2 regions of the Nonomuraea sp. NPDC049028 genome follow, and region 1 is predicted to be linked to the other one. Evidence: riboswitches for the same ligand, from Rfam matches in the RefSeq annotation. Region 1 holds a riboswitch; the other holds the start of a gene.

Region 1 (3,790 bases):
AGGAACTGGAAGCCGAAGAACGACGCGGTGAGCAGCAGCGCCGTCAGGTTGGCGCGCACCAGTGGCGCGGAGCGCAGGATGCCCAGGCGGACGAGCGGAGTGGCCGACCGCCGCTCGATCACCACGAACGCCGCCAGCAGCGCCACGCCGCCCGCGAACGCGCCGACGGTCCAGGCCGGGCCGTCGGTGGGGTGCTCCAGCCGTACCAGGCCATAGACCAGCAGCGTCATCGCGCCGGTGATGGTCGCGGCCCCGGCCAGGTCGACGCCGCCGGCGGGCCGGGGCGTCCGCTGCTCCTTCAGCAGCGGGACGGCGGCGATCAGGATCGCCAGCGAGAAGAGGACGGGTGCGAAGAAGACCCAGCGCCAGCCGATCGAGCTCAGCAGACCGCCGATCACCAGCCCGAGCGCGAACCCGGCGGCCCCCGTCCCCGCGTACACCAGCAGCGCGCGGTTGCGCTGCCTGCCCTCGGGGAAGCTCGTGGTGATCAGCGACAGCCCGGCGGGCATCATGAAGGCGGCCGCGACCCCGGTGAGGAACCTGGCGACCAGCAGCACCCACCCCTCGGTCGCGAACCCGCCCAGCCCGGAGAACACCACGAACACGCCGAGCCAGAGCAGGAACATCCTGCGCCTGCCCAGCAGGTCGGCCGCCCGGCCGCCGAGCAGGATGAAACCGCCGCAGCCCAGGACGTAGGCGCTCACCACCCCGCTCAGCATGCCCGTGGACAGCCCCAGATCCGCCCTGATCGACGGCAGGGCCACGTTCAGCATGGCCACGTCGGTGCCCTCGATGAAGATGGCTCCGCACAGCACGATCAACATGCCCCAAGCGCGTTTGGACATGGTCAACTCCTGGTTACTTATCGGCATTCGGTTATCTCTGGTAACCATCCAAATCATCCGGCAGTATGAAATGTCATGGAAGACGGCACTTCTAAGTCACCCGGTTACTGCGAGAGCACCGTGGACGACGACTACGACGTGTGGCAGTGGGACACCAGGGAGGACTGCGAGGTCCGGCAGATACTCGACCGGGTCGCCGACAAGTGGTCGCTGCTGGTCATCGCGCTGCTCGACTGCCAGAGCCTGCGCTTCACCCAGCTGCGCCGCGAGATCGACGGGGTCAGCCAGCGGATGCTCAGCGTGACCCTGCGCCACCTGGAGCGCGACGGCCTGGTCAGCCGTACGGTCCACCCCGTCGCGCCCCCGAGGGTCGACTACGCGCTCACGCCGCTCGGCCGGACGCTGCACCAGACGATCAAGAGCCTGGTCACCTGGACCGAGGAGCACCGGCAGGAGATCGCCACGGCGCGTGCTGCCTACGATGAGCGACGCGAGATGATGGAGGCATGACGGTTCCAGAGATTCCGGCAAGCGACGTTCCCGCTGACGCCTACCTGCTCGACGTGCGCGAACAGGACGAATGGGTGGCCGGGCACGCCCCCGAGGCGGTGCACATCCCGATGACGCAGATCCAGGGGCGGGTCGAGGAGGTGCCGGGCGACCGGACCGTCTACGTGGTCTGCCGGGTCGGCGGCCGGTCGTTCCAGGTCGCGGCTTGGCTCAACCAGCTCGGGCGCGAGGCGGTCAACGTCGACGGTGGCATGCAGTCCTGGGCGGGCGCGCGCCGCCCGATGGTCAGTGAGACGGGGCGCCCGCCGTTCGTCGCCTGACGGATGGCATAATCCGCTCGACAACTACACAAACCGCGGGAGCTCGGGGTGCACCGGGCTGAGAGGGCGACTGATCTGTCGCCGACCGCATGAACCTGTCCGGGTAATGCCGGCGTAGGGAGTGTGAGATGACGCATGTCGTCGACGAAGTCCCGCTGACCCTCGAAGGGACGCCCCCCAAGACGCTCGGGCTGCTCGACCAGGGGGCCCTGTGGGCGAACCTGGCGGTGAGCCTGCTGGGGTTCAGCGGCGCGCTGTTCCTGCTCGACCCGCTCGGCGGCAGCCCGCTCAGCCTGACCGCCGCCCTGCTCGCCGCGCTCGTCGGCAGTCTGGTCGGCACGGCCATGGTGGGGCTGTCGGCCATCCCGGGCACGCAGACCGGGCGGCCGGCGATGGTGCTGCTGCGCGGGTTGTTCGGGGCGCGGCTGTCCTACATCCCGACCGTGCTCAACATCGTCCAGATGATCGGGTGGGGCGCCTTCGAGCTGTGGGTGATCGCCAAGGGTGCGATGGCCATCTTCGGCGACGTGGTGCCGTACCAGGTGTGGGTGGTGGTGGCGGGGGCGTTGACCACGTCGCTGACCATCTGGCCGCTCGGGTCGGTCCGGCTGCTGCGGCGTTACGTCACCATCGGGGTGATCATCTCGCTGGTCTGGTTCGCGGTGGCGTTCCTGTCGAAGGCTCCCCCGCAGGGCGGCGGGTCGTGGACGGCTTTCGCGCCCGCGGTCGACTACGTCATCGCGCTGTCGGTCTCGTGGGTGCCGATCGCCGCCGACTTCGCCCGGCACTCCAGGTCGAGCCGGGCGGCCTTCGCGGGCGTGGTCGGCGGCTACACGCTGGCCCAGGTCGCCTGCCTGGGGCTGGGCGTCTACGCGGTGGCCATCGCCGGGTCCGCCGCGGTGGCCGCCGACGGCACGGCCGTGTTCGGGGCGTTCGTCGCGGTGCCGCTGGGCGCGCTGTTCTTCGCGATCCTGGTGCTGCGGGAGGCCGACCAGTCGTTCGCGAACGTCTACTCCACGACCATGTCCCTGCAGAACCTCATGCCGCGCGTCGACCGGCGGGTCTTCTCGATCGCCATCGGCGTGCTGACCACCGCCATCGCGCTGGTGGTCGACGTGAACTCGTACGGGGCGTTCCTGGGCGTGATCGGGGCGGTGTTCGTGCCGATGTTCGCGGTGCTGGCGGTCGACTACTTCCTGCTCGGCGGATCCTCGGGGTGGAACACCGACGAGGACGCGCCCGCCCGCTGGTCCATGCTGGTGCCCTGGGCGCTCGGTTTCGTGGCCTACTGGCTGACCACCTCCACGCCCACGGTCGCGCAGTGGGACGGCCTCTGGGCGGCCGTACGCGAGGCCATCGGGTTCACCAGGCAGCCGTGGATGAACGGGGCCCTGGGCGCGGCTCTCGTGGCGGCTCTGGTGACGCTGGCGATCGGCTGGGCGACCAGGCGCGCGTCGATCACGCGTCGTTGAGTACGTACCTCAGGCCCGCGAGCGTTTCTCGATGTTGAGGAGATGACGCTTGGCGGCCTGGCCGCCCGCGTAGTCGCCGAGTTCGCCGTCGCCCGGCACGATCCGGTGGCACGGCACGACCACACAGACGGGGTTGGCGTTGAGCGCGTTGCCGACCGCGCGCAGCGCGCGCGGGCGGCCGATGCTCTCGCCGATCTCGTCGAGGGTCGCCGTCTCCCCGTAGGGCACGGCCATGGTCTTCTGCAGCACCGTACGGGCGAACGTCGTGGCGATGGACAGGTCCACCGGCGTGGCGAAGGCCCGCAGGCGCCCGGAGAAGTAGGCGTCGAGCTCCCTGCGCACCGGATCGAGCCGCCCGGGGTCGGGCCCGACGAACGCGCCCACATGCCGGACGACCAACTCGAAGACGGTGTCCTCCGACTCGAAGCTGCACGCCACGATGCCCTTGCCGCTCACCGCCAGCACCAGCCGGCCGACCGCGCCGTCATAGGTGCCGAACGCCACATCGGGCGGCACCTCGCCGCGATAGGTGGCGGAAGTCACCCGCAGCAGGGCATCGAGGTCTCCACTGGACATACCCGCCACCCTCTTCCGCCGCCCTGAAAGGCCGTGCCCGCAGCGTATCGGACGGATCGCCCGACGA
Region 2 (3,790 bases), on a different contig from region 1:
AGTACGGCGCGGCGGGCGCCGGAGGGCGCCCGCGCGCGTCTGTCAGCCGGCCAGGCGCTTGGCGAACTCCGCTGCCGCGGCGCCCGGATCCTCGGCCTCCGTGATGGCGCGTACCACCACAACCCGTTCGACCCCGTACGACCTGACCTGGTCGAGATTGCCCAGGTCGATGCCGCCGATGCCGAACCACGGCCGCCCGGTGCCGAGCGACGCCGCGTGCCGCAGCAGCGACGGCCCCGGCGCGTGGCGGCCCGGCTTGGTCGGCGTCGGCCAGACGGGACCGCAGCAGAAGTAGTCGACGCCCTCCTCCACGGCCGCGGCGGACGCCTCGGCGACGGAGTGGGTGGACCGTCCGATGAAGACGTCGTCGCCGAGTATCTCTCGCGCGACCTTCACCGGAAGATCGTCCTGCCCCAGGTGGAGCACGTCGGGCCGGGCGGCGTAGGCGATGTCGGCCCGGTCGTTGACCGCCAGCAGCCGGCCGTGCCGGTCGCAGGCGTCGCGGAAGACCTCGAGGAGCGCGAGCTCTTCGCGCGCCTCCAGCCCCTTCTCCCGCAACTGGACGATGTCCACGCCCGCGGCCAGCACCGCGTCGAGGAATTCGGCCAGGTCACCGCGTTCGCGACGGCCGTCCGTGCAGAGGTAGAGGCGGGCGTCAGAAAGCGAGGGCTTGGGCACGCCGCTTGACCTCGGTATGGCGACCGGCCCTGATGGCGTCGACCGGCGAGCCGGGCAGGGAGTCGTCGGGAGTGAAGAGCCAGCGCAGCGACTCGATGTCGTCGTAACCGGAGTCGCGCAGCACGGAGAGTGTGCCGGGCAGACCCTTCATCACGTCCTTTCCGTCAAGGAACACCGCGGGCACTTGTGGCCCACCACCACCCCGGCGCACACCGAGCAGTTTCCGGTCCTTGAGGAGTTGCTTGGCCCGCCCTATCGAAAGGTCGAGGCGCGCGGCCACTTCGGGGAGAGTGAGCCACTCGGCGACGAGCTGGTCGGTCTCCCGGTCGATCTGCGCAACAGAAAGCGTCACGAAACCACAACTACCACATGGCGTGCTTGCTCAAACAACACAGTCCCGTAGGGAGAGGTCGGGATCTACCAGGCGTTCGGCGTCTACGCGGTGTCCGGCTTCGATGATTCTGCGGCCCTGGACGAGGTCTCGGGGCCGGTCCACGGCGAGTACCGCGGCCAGGGTGTCGTCCGAGGTGAGCCAGCAGGCCGACCATTTTCCGCCGAGTTCGCCTCGGTAGAGGAGGCGGTCTCCGGCCGGGTGGTGGCCCGCGTACTGGACCATGTGACCGAACTGCTCAGACCAGAAATAGGGCACCGGGTCATAGGCGGCCTCGACACCCAGCAGCGTGGCGGCGGCCACCTCGGGTGAGTTGAGCGCGGCGTCCCAATGCTCGACCCTCAGCCTGGTCTCGAACCGGCGCGACCACCAGGCGGCGCAGTCGCCCACGGCCACGACGTTCGGCAGGGAGGTGCGCAGGTGTTCGTCGGTGACGACGCCGTTGTCCAGGTCGATGCCGGAGCCCGCGAGCCAGCCGACGGTCGGGCGTACTCCGACACCGGTGACGACCACGTGCGCCTCGATGAGGCTTCCGTCCGCGAGCGTGACGCCGCCGTCGTCCACTGAGCCGACCAGGGTGTTGAGCCGCAGGTCGATGCCCTCGTACCAGCCCTGGGTGCGGGCGCCGATCTCGGGGCCGACCGCCTGGGCGAGCGGGGTGGGGCCGGCCTCGATCACGGTCACCTCGCAGCCGGCCCGGCGGGCGGCGGTGGCCACCTCGGCGCCGATCCAGCCGGCGCCGATGATCACCACGTGGGCGCCCTTGACGAGCCGGGCGCGTAGCTCCAGCGCGTCGTCGAGGGTACGCAGCACGTGCTGGCGGCCGTCGCCGGGCAGCGTGATCGGCTCGGCGCCGGTGGCGATCACCAGGCCGTCATAGCCGAGCTCGCCCTCGGTTGTCTCGACGACGCCGGGACGCAGCGCCTTGGCCGAGACGCCCGGCCAGAAGTCCACCTCCAGCACGGCGAGGTCGGCGTCGACGAAGCTGGAGTCACTGCTGCCGGACAGGACCGCCTTCGACAAGGGTGGCCGATCGTACGGCCGGTGCCGCTCTTGCCCGATCAGCGTGATCCTGCCGTCGAACCCTTTCGCGCGCAGCGCCTCGACACTCCGTACACCGGCCAGACCGGCGCCTGCCACCACCACATGATTCACGTTCAAGACCATAACGGGGCCCGTGCCGGGACGTCGCGCCGAGGCCGTAGGGTGGAGACGTAAGACGCGCGGGAGTCCGGCCGTTTACCGGGCTGAGAGGAAGGCTGCACCGGGCCTTCGACCGCAAGACACCTGATCCGGATCATGCCGGCGAAGGGAGCGGACGTGGACATCGTCGTAGGCGGCGGGATCATCGGGCTGTCCATCGCCTGGCGCCTGTCCCGCTCGGGTCGGCCGGTCACCGTGGTCGACCCGGCTCCGGCCACCGGGGCCTCGCACGCGGCGGCGGGCATGCTGGCGCCGGTGAGCGAGGTCACGTACACGGAGGAGCCGCTGCTCCGACTGGGCCTCGCCGCACTGCGCCGCTGGCCGTCCTTCGCCTCCGAACTCGCCACCGACGCCGACCTCGACGCCGGTACGGGATTCGCCGCCAACCGCTCTCACCGCGATGCTGGTACGGGATCCGCCGCCTCCGATGTCGGCCTCCATGCTGCTGCGGGTCCCGCCACCAACCGCCTTGACGAAGCGGGGGCAGCTGAAGCGGTCGTGAGCGGGCTCAGTGAGGCCGCGCGGGCCGGGCTGGACTTCCGGGTCGACGGGACGCTGGCCGTGGCGTTCGGGGCCGACGATCTGGCGGCGCTCGGTGAGCTGGCCGCGTTCATGGAGAAGCTGGGGCTACCGGTCGAGCGGCTGACCGGGCGCGAGTGCCGTCGGCTGGAGCCCATGCTGGCGCCCTCCGTACGCGGTGGGCTACTGGCCCGTGGAGACGCCTGGGTGGACCCGCGCCGTGTCACCGCCGCGCTCCTGGCCGCACTCGACCGCCTGGGCGTCCCCCTCGTCCGGGCTCGCGTCAGCGAACTGCTCCGGGACGGCGACGCGGTGGTGGGCGTACGCCTCACACCCCCAGACGGGACGGCCACCCTGGACAAGGGCCGCCCGCAGGTGGACATCCCCCATGAGATCCGGGGCGAGCGGGTCGTGCTGGCGGCCGGGGCGTGGAGCGCCGGGCTGGTCGATGTCCCGGTGCGGCCGGTCAAGGGGCAGATCATGCGGCTGCGCTCCCCACAGCCCCTGCTCGGCAGGTGCGTACGCGGGACGGTCCACGGGAAATCCGTGTACCTGGTGCCAAGGGGTGACGGTGAGCTGGTGGTCGGGGCGACCCAGGAGGAGCTGGGGTTCGACACGAGGGTGACGGCGGGCGGACTGTACGAGCTGCTGCGGGACGCCCACGAGCTGGTGCCGGGCGTCACCGAGCTGGAGATCGCCGACGTGGTGGCGGGGCTGCGGCCGGGCACACCGGACAACGTTCCGCTCATCGGGCCCAGCGGGACGCCGGGGCTGGTGCTGGCCACTGGGCATCACCGGGGCGGGGTGCTGCTGGCTCCGCTCACGGCGGCCATTCTGCTGGGCGAGGAGAGCGAGCTCGCGGAGCTGTGCTCGCCGCTGAGGTATCGGGATATTTCATGAATGTGATCATCAATGGGGCCCCGCACGAGGTGCCCGACGGCACCACCGTGGCGCAGGCCGTACTCACGCTCACCACGGCGACGACCGGCGTGGCCGTGG

What was found. Region 1 has a riboswitch for thiamine pyrophosphate ahead of ACGFJ2_RS19835 (purine-cytosine permease family protein). Riboswitches for the same ligand answer to the same signal wherever they lie in the genome.
Region 2: linked by a shared signal. The riboswitch ahead of ACGFJ2_RS24975 (FAD-dependent oxidoreductase) and the one ahead of ACGFJ2_RS19835 (purine-cytosine permease family protein) in region 1 are both predicted to bind thiamine pyrophosphate.

Annotation. Positions count from the first base shown of each region.
Region 1 is NZ_JBICTR010000005.1:66,692-70,481, forward strand. Features, by position in the region: gene ACGFJ2_RS19820 (MFS transporter) at 1-845, opposite strand, end outside; gene ACGFJ2_RS19825 (winged helix-turn-helix transcriptional regulator) at 921-1,355, shown strand; gene ACGFJ2_RS19830 (rhodanese-like domain-containing protein) at 1,352-1,675, shown strand; TPP riboswitch at 1,701-1,813, shown strand; gene ACGFJ2_RS19835 (purine-cytosine permease family protein) at 1,804-3,147, shown strand; gene ACGFJ2_RS19840 (methylated-DNA--[protein]-cysteine S-methyltransferase) at 3,157-3,723, opposite strand.
Region 2 is NZ_JBICTR010000006.1:339,205-342,994, reverse strand. Features, by position in the region: gene thiE (thiamine phosphate synthase) at 43-678, opposite strand; gene ACGFJ2_RS24985 (Rv2175c family DNA-binding protein) at 656-1,030, opposite strand; gene ACGFJ2_RS24980 (FAD-dependent oxidoreductase) at 1,061-2,224, opposite strand; TPP riboswitch at 2,283-2,400, shown strand; gene ACGFJ2_RS24975 (FAD-dependent oxidoreductase) at 2,369-3,691, shown strand; gene thiS (sulfur carrier protein ThiS) at 3,688-3,790, shown strand, end outside.